Regions from separate parts of the Blautia sp. HCP3S3_C4 genome, predicted to be linked through region 1. Evidence: riboswitches for the same ligand, from Rfam matches in the RefSeq annotation. Region 1 holds a riboswitch; the other holds the start of a gene.
The links. Region 1 has a riboswitch for S-adenosylmethionine ahead of metK (methionine adenosyltransferase). Riboswitches for the same ligand answer to the same signal wherever they lie in the genome.
Positions count from the first base shown of each region.

Region 2: it holds a riboswitch for S-adenosylmethionine, as region 1 does, so the genes downstream of both, ACTNC6_RS15095 (hypothetical protein) here and metK (methionine adenosyltransferase) in region 1, are expected to answer to the same signal.

Region 1 is NZ_JBQHWF010000013.1:11,363-18,858, forward strand. It holds gene ACTNC6_RS11890 (aminotransferase class I/II-fold pyridoxal phosphate-dependent enzyme) at 1-848, opposite strand, end outside; gene ACTNC6_RS11895 (response regulator transcription factor) at 874-1,563, opposite strand; gene ACTNC6_RS11900 (sensor histidine kinase) at 1,560-2,711, opposite strand; gene metK (methionine adenosyltransferase) at 2,915-4,096, opposite strand; SAM riboswitch class I at 4,197-4,300, opposite strand; gene ACTNC6_RS11910 (UDP-N-acetylglucosamine 1-carboxyvinyltransferase) at 4,396-5,688, opposite strand; gene ACTNC6_RS11915 (shikimate kinase) at 5,827-6,330, opposite strand; gene ACTNC6_RS11920 (flavin reductase family protein) at 6,376-6,909, opposite strand; gene ACTNC6_RS11925 (putative manganese-dependent inorganic diphosphatase) at 6,926-7,496, opposite strand, start outside.
Region 2 is NZ_JBQHWF010000021.1:10,421-17,916, reverse strand. It holds gene ACTNC6_RS15125 (alpha/beta hydrolase) at 1-138, shown strand, start outside; gene ACTNC6_RS15120 (flavodoxin family protein) at 140-682, shown strand; gene ACTNC6_RS15115 (carboxymuconolactone decarboxylase family protein) at 880-1,647, shown strand; gene ACTNC6_RS15110 (antibiotic biosynthesis monooxygenase family protein) at 1,666-1,995, shown strand; gene ACTNC6_RS15105 (flavodoxin) at 2,005-2,475, shown strand; gene ACTNC6_RS15100 (flavodoxin) at 2,491-3,174, shown strand; SAM riboswitch class I at 3,229-3,313, shown strand; gene ACTNC6_RS15095 (hypothetical protein) at 3,413-3,730, shown strand; partial or broken gene ACTNC6_RS15090 (MerR family DNA-binding transcriptional regulator) at 3,793-3,932, shown strand; gene ACTNC6_RS15085 (MerR family transcriptional regulator) at 3,933-4,526, shown strand; gene ACTNC6_RS15080 (relaxase/mobilization nuclease domain-containing protein) at 4,604-5,983, opposite strand; gene ACTNC6_RS15075 (plasmid mobilization protein) at 5,944-6,273, opposite strand; gene ACTNC6_RS15070 (HIRAN domain-containing protein) at 6,816-7,160, shown strand; gene ACTNC6_RS15065 (single-stranded DNA-binding protein) at 7,153-7,496, shown strand, end outside.

The sequences.
Region 1 (7,496 bases):
TCCAGCTGAGAAGTAAATTCTGCAAACATCTTCTTCCCTGTTGTATGATTCATTCTATCCATGCAGGCATCCATACTGGCCATAAGAATATAGGAAGGACTGCTGGTCTGATAGATACCCATAAATCTTTTTATTTTTCCCACATTTACTCTGTCACTACACACATGAAGAACTGCCGTCTGTGTAAGGGCCGGAAGTGTTTTATGAAAGCTCTGGACAACAATATCCGCTCCAAGCTCTGCTGCAGATACAGGAAAATAATCTGAAAAATGAAAATGCGCTCCATGTGCCTCATCTACAATCAAAGAAATTCCATATTTATGTACAAAACGGGCAATACTTTTTACGTCTGATACAACTCCGTCATAGGTAGGGGAGGTAATCAGAACTGCTTGTATATCCTGATTTTCTTCAATATATCTTTCCACACAAGAAGGTGAAATTCCTCCGTTTATCCCCAATCTGGAATCTTCATGTGGATAAATATATATGGGATGCAAGTCTCTTATATATAATCCATGATAAACAGCCTTATGACAATTTCGCGCCATAAGGATTTTGCCTCCTTTATCTACACAGGCACTGATTGCTGCCAGAAGTGCTGCCGTACTTCCATTTACACTAAAAAAACATCTCTGGGTTCCATAAATCTGTGCTGCATATTCCTGCGCATCTCTAATCACGCCTTTTGCATGATGAAGATTATCAAACCCATGAATTTCTGTAATATCCCAGTCAAAAGGAAATGAGGCTGCAGAAGAATCCATATTTCTCTTATGTCCGGGCATGTGAAAGGGATAATAATCTGACTTTCCGTATTCTTCCAGCTTTTTATATAATCTATCCATATTTTCCTTTCTGATTTTTCTTTGATCAGACCTTAAACCTGTAACCTACACCCCAGATTGTTTCAATATATTGAGGTTTGGCAGTATTAAATTCAATCTTCTCACGGATTTTTTTAATATGTACTGTTACTGTAGCAATATCTCCTACTGATTCCATATCCCAGATTTCCCTGAAAAGCTCCTCCTTAGTAAATACTCGGTTAGGATTTTCTGCCAGAAATGTAAGAAGATCATATTCTTTGGAAGTAAAAGTAGTCTCCTCCCCATTTACCCACACACGACGGGCAGTTTTATCAATTTTTATACCGCGAATCTCTATAATATCATTTTTCTTTACATTGGAACCGACCAGACGATTATATCTCTCCATATGTGCCTTTACTCTTGCCACCAGTTCACTTGGACTGAAAGGCTTAGTCATATAATCATCTGCTCCCAGTCCCAGACCACGGATTTTATCAATATCATCTTTTTTAGCCGACACCATAATGATCGGTATATTTTTGGTCTGACGTACCTGACGGCAGATATCAAATCCATCTACTTCCGGCAGCATCAGATCCAGGATGATCAGATCAAATTCCTCATTTAATGCTCTGACCAGTCCTGTATCCCCTCTGTTACATATCTCAACCTCAAATCCGGAAAGTTCCAGATAATCTTTCTCCAGATCTGCAATAGCCTCTTCATCTTCTATAATTAATATTCTGCTCATTTCATTGGTACCTCCTGATATTTTCTGAGAACAAAATACATAATTGTGCCGATTCCCAGCCTGCTGGTAGCCCATACCTTACCACCATGATCCTCCAGAATCTTCTTTACAATAGAAAGTCCGATACCACTTCCACCCTTGGAAGAATTTCTGGATACATCGGTTCTGTAAAATCGATCAAAAATATAAACAATATCCTTAGCAGCAATACCTTTTCCATTATCTTCGATTTCTACCTGGATAAAATCTCCTACATCCTTGATACGGATCTGAATAATTCCTTTGGGCTTGTCCATATATTTAATAGCATTACTGATAAGATTATGAATTACACGGCGGATCTGCTCTCCGTCTGCGATCACCTGCACACCACTTTCCACATAATTGGCATAAACCAGTTCAATTCCTCTGGTTTCCAGTTCCAGACCTACTTCTTCTGCACAATCACTAAAATAATCCTCTACGTTCAGCTTACTAAAAGTGTATGGAATACGATTTGTATCAATCTTGGAATAAAAAGTCAGTTCATTGATCAGATGATCCATTTCATTGGTTTTATTATAAATAGTTTTTACATAACGATCCATCTTTTCCGGAGTATCCGCCACACCATCCATGATTCCTTCCACATATCCCTTTACAGCTGTAATAGGCGTTTTCAGATCATGTGAGATATTACTGATCAGTTCTTTATTTTCTTTATCCAATATTATTTTTTCCTCTGCAGATTCCCTCAGACGCTTTCTCATTTCCTCAAAATCCTGACATAGTTCTGAAAATTCATCATTCCCCTCTACGTCCAATACAAAATCAAGATTTCCTTCTTTTATATTTTGAGTTGCTTTCTTTAATTTTACTAAAGGTGTTGCTATACTTCTGTATATCCATAAGCCTATGGACAAAGCTGTAAATACAAGAATTACTGTCGCTGTAAACAGAAGATCTCTGGCAATAAGTTTTACCTGCGTCTTGCTGTTGGCAGACACTCCCATGGAAATATCATAGACAATTTCTGAAGAATCTGAATTATGTTGTGCCAGTTTTGTATGACTTAATCCGTATAATGATGCAGAAAACAATAAAAGGGGCACTAATATGATCATGGCAAATCCAACTATGATCCTTGTTTTTAATTTCATTGAAACCATCCTTTTCTCTGAGCCAATTTTTTTCATAACAAGATTATACCATAAAGTCTGTTTTCAATATCTAAATTTTCTATAAAATGCTGACGCCAACGTCGAAAGTATATTCTGCCAAAGCACCCGGACAATAAAAAAACAAACAAACATCCCACACAAAAATATGCAGGATGATTGTTTGCTTTTGTTTAAAGATAACTTTTTCTCAATTATGCAAGATATTTTTTCAGATCATTTACCTTATCCAGATGTTCCCATGGAAGATCTACATCTGTACGTCCGAAATGTCCGTAAGCAGCTGTCTGTTTGTAGATTGGGCGTCTCAGATCAAGCATTTTAATAATTCCTGCCGGACGGAGATCAAAATTCTCACGGATAATCTCAACCAATTTGGTATCTGAAAGCTTACCTGTACCAAATGTTTCCACATGGATAGATGTAGGACGTGCAACACCAATCGCATAAGAAAGCTGAATTTCACACTTATCAGCCAGGCCTGCTGCTACAATATTTTTTGCAACATAACGTGCTGCATAAGCTGCAGAACGGTCTACCTTTGTGCAGTCCTTACCGGAGAAAGCTCCGCCGCCGTGACGACCGGCTCCGCCATAAGTATCTACAATGATCTTACGTCCTGTAAGTCCGCTGTCACCGTGAGGTCCGCCGATTACGAAACGTCCTGTAGGATTGATAAAATATTTTGTATTCTCATCCACCATATTTGCCGGAATAACCTCATCAAAAACATATTTTTTAATATCTTTATGAATCTGCTCCTGTGCAACATCAGGATCATGCTGAGTAGAGCATACAACTGCATCAATACGTACAGGTTTTCCAGCTTCATCATATTCTACAGTAACCTGTGTTTTTCCATCTGGTCTTAAATAGTTTAATGTACCATCTTTACGGATTTTTGTCAGCTGACGAGCAAGCTTATGGGACATATTAATAGCATATGGCATATATTCCTCTGTTTCGTTGGAAGCATAGCCAAACTGGATTCCCTGGTCTCCTGCACCGATAGCATCAATCTCGTCTTCTCCCATTTTAGCTTCCAGAGCTTTATCTACTCCGAGAGCAATGTCTGCAGACTGTTCATCAATTGCAGTGATTACCGCACAGGTATCTGCATCAAAACCATATTTACCACGTGTATATCCGATTTCACGTACTGTATCTCTTACAATCTTCTGAATATCCACATAAGCGTTTGTTGTAATCTCACCCATTACCATTACAAGACCTGTAGTTACAGCTGTTTCACATGCAACACGGCCCATTGGGTCTTTTTCCATAATTGCATCAAGAATCGCATCAGAAATAGCATCGCACATTTTGTCCGGATGGCCTTCAGTTACAGATTCAGAAGTAAATAAAATTTTCTCCATTTTGTTCTCCTTTTTTTCATTTCATAGTATATTTTTATACAGATAATAAAAAGAAACAGCCCGAAGTAATCGGACTGTCTGAATGAATGCTTCAACAATCCTCTTATTGTTCGATCACTCGCTCAGGTTGGCACCTTCCTCCGCATAAAAAGGGGTTGCCGTGGCTTCTCAGATCCTTTGTATCTCCACCACTCTGAATAAAAGGCTATTACTAATTATTAACTTTTCTGCACAACTTACAATATACTCAACCCTTTGTAATGTCAAGCATAAATTCTATTTTTATAGAAATTTTATAATCATCCAACTCTCAGACGGAACTTCTGAATTTCCTTTTCGCTGGAAACTCTTTCAATCTCAGCTCCCAAAGCTCTAAGCTTCTCTTCGAAATTCTCATATCCTCTCTGGATGTATACAATATCATCTACTACCGTAATACCATCAGCTGCCAGACCTGCAATTACAAGAGCAGCACCTGCCCGCAGATCAGGAGCACTGACTCTGGCACCTGTAAGCTTATTTACACCATCAATAATTGCAGAGTTGCCCTCTACTTTAATGTTGGCTCCCATACGTGACAGCTCATCTGCATATTTGAATCTGTTTTCAAAAATACTCTCTGTTACAATACTGGTTCCTTCTGCAAGAGCCAGGGTAACAGCAATCTGCGGCTGCATATCTGTAGGATATCCCGGATAGGGAAGAGTTTTTACATGAGTACGATGAAGTCTGCCTGTAGCACGTACACGTACCGCATCATCAAATTCCTCAACCTCACATCCAATTTCCTCAAGCTTGGCCGTAGTTGCTTCCAGATGTTTGGGGATTACATTCTTTACTGTAACATCTCCACCTGTTGCTGCTGCAGCAAACATAAAGGTACCAGCCTCAATCTGATCAGGAATAATAGAATATTCTGTTCGATGAAGCTTCTCTACACCTTTGATACGGATCACATCTGTTCCTGCACCCTTAATGTTGGCACCCATACTATTCAGGAAATTGGCTACATCTACTACATGCGGTTCTCTTGCTGCATTCTCAATAATTGTACGTCCAGGTGCAAGAGAAGCAGCCATCATAATATTGATTGTTGCTCCCACAGATACAACATCAAGGAAAATATGGCTTCCATGAAGATTCTTAGCCTTTGCTACAATAGCTCCATGTAAAATATCCACATCTGCCCCCAGCGCTCTGAATCCCTTCAGATGCTGGTCAATGGGACGGCTTCCAATATTGCAGCCTCCCGGAAGAGGTACTTCTGCATGCTTATATTTACCAAGAAGAGCTCCAAGCAGATAGTAAGAAGCTCTGATTTTCTTAATATACTCATAATCTACGCTTACATCACCAATGGTAGAGCCATTGATCTTAACTGTTGACTTATTAATACGGTCTACCTGTGCTCCAATGCCGGCGATTGCTTCAAGTAAAACATTAATGTCTCTTACATCAGGCAGATTCTCAATTAAAATAGTCTCATCAGTCATAATTGCTGCTGCAAGAATTGCCAGTGCTGCATTCTTTGCACCTGCGATTTCCACTTCACCTACTAAAGGATTTCCACCTTTTATTACATATTGTTCCATAAATACACCTCTGTAATTATTTTCACTCCCTGTGCGGAGACGAATAAATTATTCTCAAATGATCGTCTGTTTTTAAGTCAATTGTATATTATAGCATATATTTATCATTTGTAAACAAAAATATTATCTCACTGGTTACTATGCCCCGGTATTTATTATTTCCAAAACTGCAGCAAGACTCTCTTCCAAATCTTTCCCTTCTTCATCTACAACAATATCAGCGTATTTTTCATATAAGGGAACTCGCTCTTCATACAGATCTTTTAAAGTCTGTCCCTCTTTCAATAAAACACCCCGTCCCCTCAAATTGCCAAGACGTTTTGAAAGTGATTCCAATGATATTTTCAGATAAACTACTTTTCCTATAGATCTTAAATGTTTCATTGCTTCTTCGCAATAAATAACACTGCCTCCAGGAGCAATCACTGTTTCTGTCACATCTACAGAAGCATTAACCTTATTTTCTATTTCCTTGAATCTCTCCGGTCCTTCCTGAGCAATAATCTGTGAAAGCTTTCTTTTCTCCTGCTTCTGAATCACAAGATCAGTATCCAGAAACTGATATCCAAGTGCTTTTGCTAAAATTACTCCTATGGTGCTTTTTCCTGAACCAGGCATTCCTATTAACGTCACATTATTCATTGTTATTCCCTTCATTTTAGCATATATGATCATCAGGTGTAAATACTAACGTTTTTTCCCTGTTCCAAGATATTCTCCATGGGAATATACCAGCATTTTGGCATCATTCAAATGAAATTTCTTTTTTTCATCCATATATGCAGGATCCGCATGGACAGCCAGTACATCTGCCAGAAACATATGATGGGAACCTAATTCCAGCACCTGTTTTACCCTGCATTCAATACTGACCGGTGATTCCAGGATCATAGGCGCTTTCACAAAATCAGCCTTCTCCCGGGTAAGCTTCATTTCTTTAAATTTATCAACATCACGGCCGGAGCGCACTCCACAATAATCTGTTGCATATGCCAGTTTCTCTGTAGTCAGGTTGATTACAAATTCTCCTGTTTTCTTTATCATTTCATAGGAATACCGGGAAGGACGCACTGAAATAGACACCATTGGCGGATTTGTACATACGGTTCCAGCCCATGCAACTGTCAGTATATTATCATTTCCCTCTCCATCTGTAACACTGACCATCACTGCCGGCAGCGGATAAAGCATATTTCCGGCTTTCCAGGTTTCTTTTGCCATTTATTTCTTCCTGTCCTTAATTATAATCATTCTGTCCTGCCTGTGCAGCTTCCATAAGTGCCGGAATCAGCTGTTTCTTACGAGAAACTACACCCTTCAGATCAAATACACCATCCGTTGGTTCCATATGAAATGCTGTGCTGGCCATTTCTTCACTTCCCTCACCATAATAGAGAAGCTCTGTAGACTCCTCAATGATGTTCGTCAGCATAAAGAATACACGGGATACGCCGTGACGTCCACATTCACTTACCATAAACGGAATCAGACGTTCTTTGATTTCTGTCAGTTCATCGCTGTCCATGGAACTGATCTGACCAACACCAAAGCTGATCTCATCTTCAGCAATAAATTTTTTGTAATCCTGATAGAAAATCTCTTCCGGTGATTTATCCTTCAGATTACTTCCTGCCTTGAACATTTCCCTGGCAAACTGCTCAATATTAATTCCTGCAATAAGTGCCAATGCTCCTGCTGCCATTTTATCTGATAACGTGCAGGTAGGAGAACGGAACATCAATGTATCTGAAATAATTGCAGCACAGAGAAGTCCGGCAATATTTGGCGAAATTTCCAGTTTTTGCTCT
Region 2 (7,496 bases), on a different contig from region 1:
ATCAAGGACAGCAAATATACAGAGAACAAAGAACTTCTTACCATCCCGGGTGCAGTGCATACAGATCTGTATGACAATCTGAAAGTCATTCCATTTGACAAGATGCAGCAGTTCTTAAAGGAAAACGGGGTAGGTTAAGATGGCAAAGAAAGTACTTATTATTTCGACAAGCCTTCGTGGCGGCAGTAATTCCGACATTCTTGCAAAGGAATGTGAAAAGGGAGCAAAAGAGGCCGGACATGAGGTAGAATACATTTCCCTGAAGGGAAAGGACATTAAGTTTTGTATCGGATGTTTGACCTGTCAGACAAAAGGCAGCTGCGTACTTACAGATGATGTGGCAGAGATTATGGAAAAGGTGCTGGCTGCCGAGGTTATCGTCTATGCAACTCCAATCTACTATTACGAGATGAGCGGACAGATGAAGACGCTTCTGGACAGAATGAACCCGATGTATCCGATGGATTATGCTTACCGCGATATCTATATGATCGCAACTGCCGCAGAGGAAGAGGAAAGCGCATTTGAAAAAGCCTACAACGGTCTTCAAGGCTGGGTGGACTGCTTTGAAAAGGCCAAGCTCAAGGGTCTCGTAACGGGTGGCGGCATCGGTGATGCGAATGACGCTCCGAATCATGAAGAGACCATGAAGAGGGCCTATGAGCTCGGAAAGGCTCTGTAAAAATGAGAAAAATTTGGGTAATCCTGCTCAGTGTTTTCGTGATCAGTTCTTTATCAGGTTACGAACAGAGTCAACAGGAAGAGACTCAAGCGGAAACCGTTGTAGCTGTTGGGAGGGATCTGTCTCAGCACACGCTTGAGGCGCTTCTCTCAAATGGATATATCACCTTAACAATCAGAAAGTAGGGAATGGAAATTATGAAGAAGATAGTACAGACAGCAGGCAGAGCTGCTCTTGGTGAATTCGCACCGGAGTTTGCTCATTATAATGACGATGTTCTCTTTGGAGAGAACTGGAATAATCAGGATATCGATGTAAAGACAAGAAGCATTATCACTGTAGTTGCATTGATGTCCTCAGGCATTACGGATTCTTCTCTGAAGTATCATCTGCAGAATGCGAAAGCCCATGGTGTGACTCAGAAGGAAATCGCAGCAGTGATCACACATGTGGCATTCTATACAGGATGGCCAAAGGGCTGGGCCGTATTCAACCTGGCTAAAGAAGTATGGGAAACAGGCGAAGGTGATCTTCCTTACGAAGACGAAGCTATGAGAGCCCATGCAAAGGAAATGGTATTCCCGATCGGAGCACCAAATGATGGATTTGCACAATATTTTACTGGTAAAAGCTTTCTTGCACCTATATCAACAAATCAGGTTGGAATCTTTAATGTAACTTTTGAGCCGGGGTGCAGAAATAACTGGCACATTCATCATGCAACAGAGGGCGGCGGACAGATCCTTGTCTGCGTGGCAGGCCGTGGTTACTATCAGGAATGGGGAAAGGATGCAGTAGAAATGAAGCCGGGAGACTGCATCAATATTCCGGTAGGCGTAAAGCACTGGCATGGAGCTGCACCGGATTCCTGGTTCAGCCATCTGGCAATTGAAGTGCCTGGCAAGGATGGCTCCAATGAGTGGCTGGAAGCAGTAGATGATGAGAAATATGGCAAGCTCGATTAATGATAAAGGTGAATTGCAATGGCTATAACTGTAAATATTTATTATAAAGGGACTGGGTCTGCAGCAAAACAATTTGCAAGGGAAATGACAGAAAGCGGAACGGTGGATGCTATCAGGAAAGAAACTGGAAATCTCCGCTATGAATACTTTTCGCCGTTAGATGATGAAGAAACGGTATTGTTGATCGATAGCTGGGAAAATCAGGAAGCGATTGATATGCATCATGCATCTCCAATGATGAATACTATCATGAAATTACGAGAAAAGTATAATCTTCATATGAAGGTTGAGCGTTATGTATCAGAAGATGGCATACCGGATTCGGACAAGAAATTCATAAAGGAATAGGTGACAATTATGGCAAAAACATTAGTAGCATATTTCAGTGCAAGTGGTGTAACAAAGAAAGCAGCAGAAAAGCTGGCATCTGCAGCAAAGACAGATATCTATGAGATCAAGCCTGCAGTTCCATATACCAAGGCTGATCTGAACTGGATGGATAAGAAATCAAGAAGCAGCGTAGAGATGGGAAACAAGTCCTTCAGACCGGAAATTGTGAAAGATGATTTGAATTTATCTCAGTACGATACTATTCTGGTTGGCTTCCCGATTTGGTGGTATGTGGCTCCAACCATCATTAATACTTTCCTTGAAAGCTATGATTTTGCCGGAAAGAAGATTGTTCTCTTCGCAACCTCCGGCGGCAGCGGTTTTGGAAACACGGTAAAAGAACTGAAACCTTCCGCTACTGGAGCAGAAATCATGGAAGGAAAGCTTCTGAATCGTGCGACAGATAAAGATATCGATGCCCTGATCAAGATGCTGTAAGGGAGGCGACTCCGGATGAAAAAGTTATGGGCAGTTCTCCTTTGCTTTGTACTTCTCTTTGCTATGACTGCGTGCGGAAACAGTGCTCCGGCTGTAAGCTCAGAGAATGAATCTACAGAGGCTATTAAAGAGAGTACTTCGGAAGCCACAGAGGATAGTGAGAGCACCGAAGAGATAAACGGAACCAATGAATCGGATGAAGTTGTTCTGGAAGAAGTTTTTGAGGTTAAAACTGCAGTGGTCTGCTTCTCCGGAACCGGAAACACCATGGCTGTCGCAGAGACGATTGCCGATGTAACCGGTGGTGATTTATTCGAAATCATTCCTGCAGAAAAATATGCAGACGAAGATCTGAATTATAATGATGACAACTGCAGGGCCAATAAGGAACAAGATGATCCTGATGCAAGACCTGCGATTGAAAATAATCTGAGTGCGGTGGAAGAATACGATACCATTTATCTCGGACATCCGATCTGGTGGGGTACAAACCCTCGTATCATCCAGACCTTCCTGGATACTTATGACCTGACAGATGCCACAATCTATACCTTCTGTACCTCAGGTGGAAGTGGTATTGAAAAGAGTATTTCTGATCTGCAGACGCTGTATCCAGACTTACATATTGTAACTGGTAAACGATTTAACAATGCATCTGAAGAAGATGTGACTGAGTGGATCAGCAGTCTTGCTGAATAGCAGGTGGCACATCTGCACCTTGAGAAGATATTCGTTCTCAGCTATAATGATAAAGACCTATAAAGAGTGCGCGAGAGACAAGCTCGATGACCGCACAGCAACCTGCATTTGCAAGGTGCTAAAGCTTGACCGATGGGCGTTATGTATTTGAGAATTATGGCTCCTGTCGGAAAAGATGGGGGCCTTTTCCTTTTGCCGCTCTTCATAGGATCATAGATCGAAGAGGAGGCATGAGAGCATGCGCAATGTAACTGAATTATCAAAACTGAATGGGAAAGTGTATGTGTATCTGAGAGATGAAGTGATTGCAAGAAGGTTTTTGCAGGATGCAGAGAATGAGGGATTCACTTTTGGAGATGGAGAAAAGCCAACAGCCAGACCGGGAAATAATCTCTATGTGGTCAATCGTGATTGGACGATCAGCCATGTGGGATGGACTGGCCATATGGCATTTCAATCAGCGAAGCGTATCGGTGAGCAGGAGCTGATCCGTGTGGATTATGAGAGATATCTGCTTGGGGAAGAAAACTTCGTGATTAATAAAAATAATGCTTGACCCTGACATAATGTCATACCTTATTATGAACTTACCACGACAGGAAAGAAGGTTTGATATTGATGATGACGGTAAATGAAGTAAGCAAATTATCAGGGGTGAGTATACGATCCCTGCATCATTACGACAAGATTGGTCTTCTGCCGGCCACGGAAGTTACAGCTACAGGCTTTATGACGATAAGGCCCTGGAGCGACTGCAGATGATCTTGTTATTCAAAGAACTTCAGTTTCCATTAAAAGAGATTACAACGATTCTTGATAATCCGGAGTTTGATCGAAGCAAAGCACTGGAACAACAGATAAAACTTTTGGAACTTCGGAAAGAACATCTGGAAAACCTGATCGATCTGGCTCGTGGAATAAAGATGATAGGAGTTCAGAAAATGAGCAAAATGAGTTTTGATGCTTTCGATACACGAAAGATTGATGAATATGCAGCCCAGGCAAAAGCATCCTGGGGAACTACCGATGCCTATAAAGAGTTTGAGAAGAAGTCTGCTGGAAGAAGCCGCGAAGAAGAACAGGTACTTGGTGTTCAGATGATGGAAATCTTTGCGGGGTTCGGTAAGATCAGAAATAAGAAACCGGAATCAGAAGAAGCACAGGCCCTGGTAGAGAAACTGCAGAACTATATCACCGAGCATTACTATACCTGTACCGATGAGATTCTGGAAAGTCTGGGACAGATGTATGCAGGCGGTGGAGATATGACATCCAATATAGATAAGTACGCAGGTGAGGGTACTGCAGTCTTTGCTAACGAAGCGATAGAAGCGTATATTCTGACAAAATAATTATCGAAAAATCAGAGTTTAGGCACCTTGTGGAGTGAAGTGTTGTCAGTCATTCCATGAGGTGCCTTTTTTTGCTTTTATGAGATTACTTCTTCCCTGGTTAAGCCTCCAGGCTGTCGATCAGGAACATCGATGCCTGCACCTCGAAGCATCGTTTCATAATTGCTTTCGATAATGCCCAGGGTCTTCTGTTGTTTCAGGAGATCCTGCTTTTCTTTTTTGGCAGAGACAAGTTCTTCTTCCAGTTCCAGCTGTTGTCGCTGCAGCTTTTCGGAAGACGGAAGTTTGTGAATACCAAACTCAGCCAGTTCTTTTAAAGTGACATCATGCAACTGATATTCTGCCTGATGTTGTATGCGGTAGAGTGCTTTGTCCGGAGCATCCTTCTCAGCACGAACCACATCACGACATGCACGATAGACTTCACAGTGCTTCATAATAATCTTCTGATTTTGAATAGCTTTTTGTGTTTGCAGGATCTGAACATCCGCAGCTTGAATAGAAGCCTCCAGATCAGAAATGTGATTTTGGAATTCTTCATAGTTCAATAGATTGTGCTGTGAAAGATAACTGAAAGTTCTGGCTGCCTCTTTCAGATTATTTTTTATGGCCCACTGTTCGAAGCCGGGGCGATTGCCGTCAGCGACATAGGAAGTCATCTCCACAAACATCCTTATTTTGAATGATGCATTTTGAGGAATGCGGGCCTTATGACGATTCTTCGCCAGACGTCTCAGGATACTGTCCTCTGTATAATAGGCTCCCAGAGTTTTGACATTGGTGAAATGTTTCTGATCAGGAGCCCGGAAAGCCAGATATTTTCCCTGCCGGATTTCATATCCTGCTTCTTTCATCTTCATCAGGAATTCATCAAAGGAAACGGACGACCAGATGGCACGATCCACGTTGTATTTGAGTTTTGCTTTCCAGCTGTTTCCTCGTTTGTACTCCATATTTTCTTTATATGATTTTGCTTTCTGTCCGGTGGGCATGGACTCTTCCAGACCATATTCCCGGCAAATGCGATTGCTGAGTTTACAGATCTTGTGATAGTTCCGTTTGTTGAAAACATACTTATGGTAGTCTACAAAATTTGTTGCATTGAAAATTAGATGGCAGTGGACATGATCCTTGTCAACGTGAGTGGAAAGAACATATTCATGTTTTCCTTTCAGGGTGGCATCTGCAATCTTTGTTGCAACTTCATGAGCAACATTGGGATCTGTGATCTCACCAGGCTTGAAGGAAATGATCATGTGCCAGGCAAGGTTATCTCCCTTCTCCATCACATTATCTTTTCCAAGCTTTGCAGTCATAGCAAATTCCAGATCGGCAGTTTCCGGTGAACAACCATAGGAAGAAACCAGATTATGGTCATCGGTCTTATCAGGATTCGTGATGTAATCGACGGCTTTCTTTACTGTAGATTTGATGCCGAAGATCTTAATATATGCCATATCTCTTTTATCATCCCTTTCAATTCTTTCATTTCTTCCGGTGCGACAGCACCAGTGGAATTGGCAAGCCTTGCCAGCTGGTTTACGTTCACACCGATCTTGTGCATCTCATAAAACTGTTTCTCAAGGTAAGTCGTATCTGTGTTTACGATGATGCCATCAATTGCCATCTTACGAAGATAGGCTCCCATATTTGCAGTCCTGGACAGAATCATTTTCTTACGAATCATCTTTTTCTCTTCAGCGGTTACAAAAAACTGAATTGGGATATCTCTGGTTCTGTTAGCCATGTAAATCTCCTTTCTGAGGATAGAGCTTTCAACCTCGATTACGCTGCGCTTCATCTCGGTCACGGCTGTCGCCGTATGAAGCCATCCTGACTTGTACAGTTGTAAGCAAGCTTCCAATGTACAATCAGGCCGTCTTCGCAAAGCTCGTAGCTTGCGTGAAGATTGGGTAGGGTCCCGGTCTTATGGCGAATGCCCGGAAGTGGAATGTCATGACACTTCCTGTCCTTGCTATTCTCTATCCCTCAACTACTAAATACAAAAATGTCCGGGGAAGTTTAGACACATTTTTGAAACTGCTCTGAAAAATTGCCCGGATAGTGCAAATTCGGGCACAAAACCTGCCCGGAGACTATTTGGCTGTCGGGATTTTTGCACATCTATTTGTTGTAAACTGGTAGCATCAGAAAAGGAATCAAGGAGGACGGCAAATGAAGGGATATGTTACAAGCAACGGATACATGGGATACGTAGATGGCAAGTACATTTTATTTGCCAGCGATAAAGAATATTTTGAATTCATGGAAGACTAAGGAGGAAGTGCAATGAGTAAGATTTATTTCACACTGACAGGAACCAAGTACTATCACGGCAATGAATTCCTGAAGCCGGGAATGAAACTGAAACTTAAGAAGGAACCGGAGAACAAGTTCGATAAAGAGGCCATCGTTGTAAAGACGGAAGGACTTGGCGAAATCGGACATGTGGCAAATAGCGCACACACCGTTATCGGTGAGAGCATGAGTGCCGGACGCATCTATGACAAGATCGGTAACACTGCAAAGGCCAAGGTTGTCCTGGTAACACCGCATGGAACGATCTGCAGTCTCAGTAAGAAGAGTCTGATTGATAACAAACATAAGAAGATGGAGGAAGCAGTCGATGAATAAAGTAATCCTGATGGGACGCTTGACCAGAGATCCGGAAGTAAGGTATGGCGCCGGAGAGAATTCTACTGCAGTTGCAAGATATACTATCGCAGTTGATCACAGATGCAAAAGAGACGGTGAGCAGAGTGCAGACTTCATCGGCTGTGTTGCCTTCGGGCGTAACGCAGAATTTGCAGAGAAGTATCTGCGCCAGGGAACAAAGATTGTATTGACCGGAAGAATTCAGACCGGAAGTTACACGAATCGTGATGGCCAGAAAGTATACACAATGGATATCGTTGTAGAGGAGCAGGAGTTTGCAGAAAGCAAAGCAGCTGCAGGTAATGGCGGTCAGAA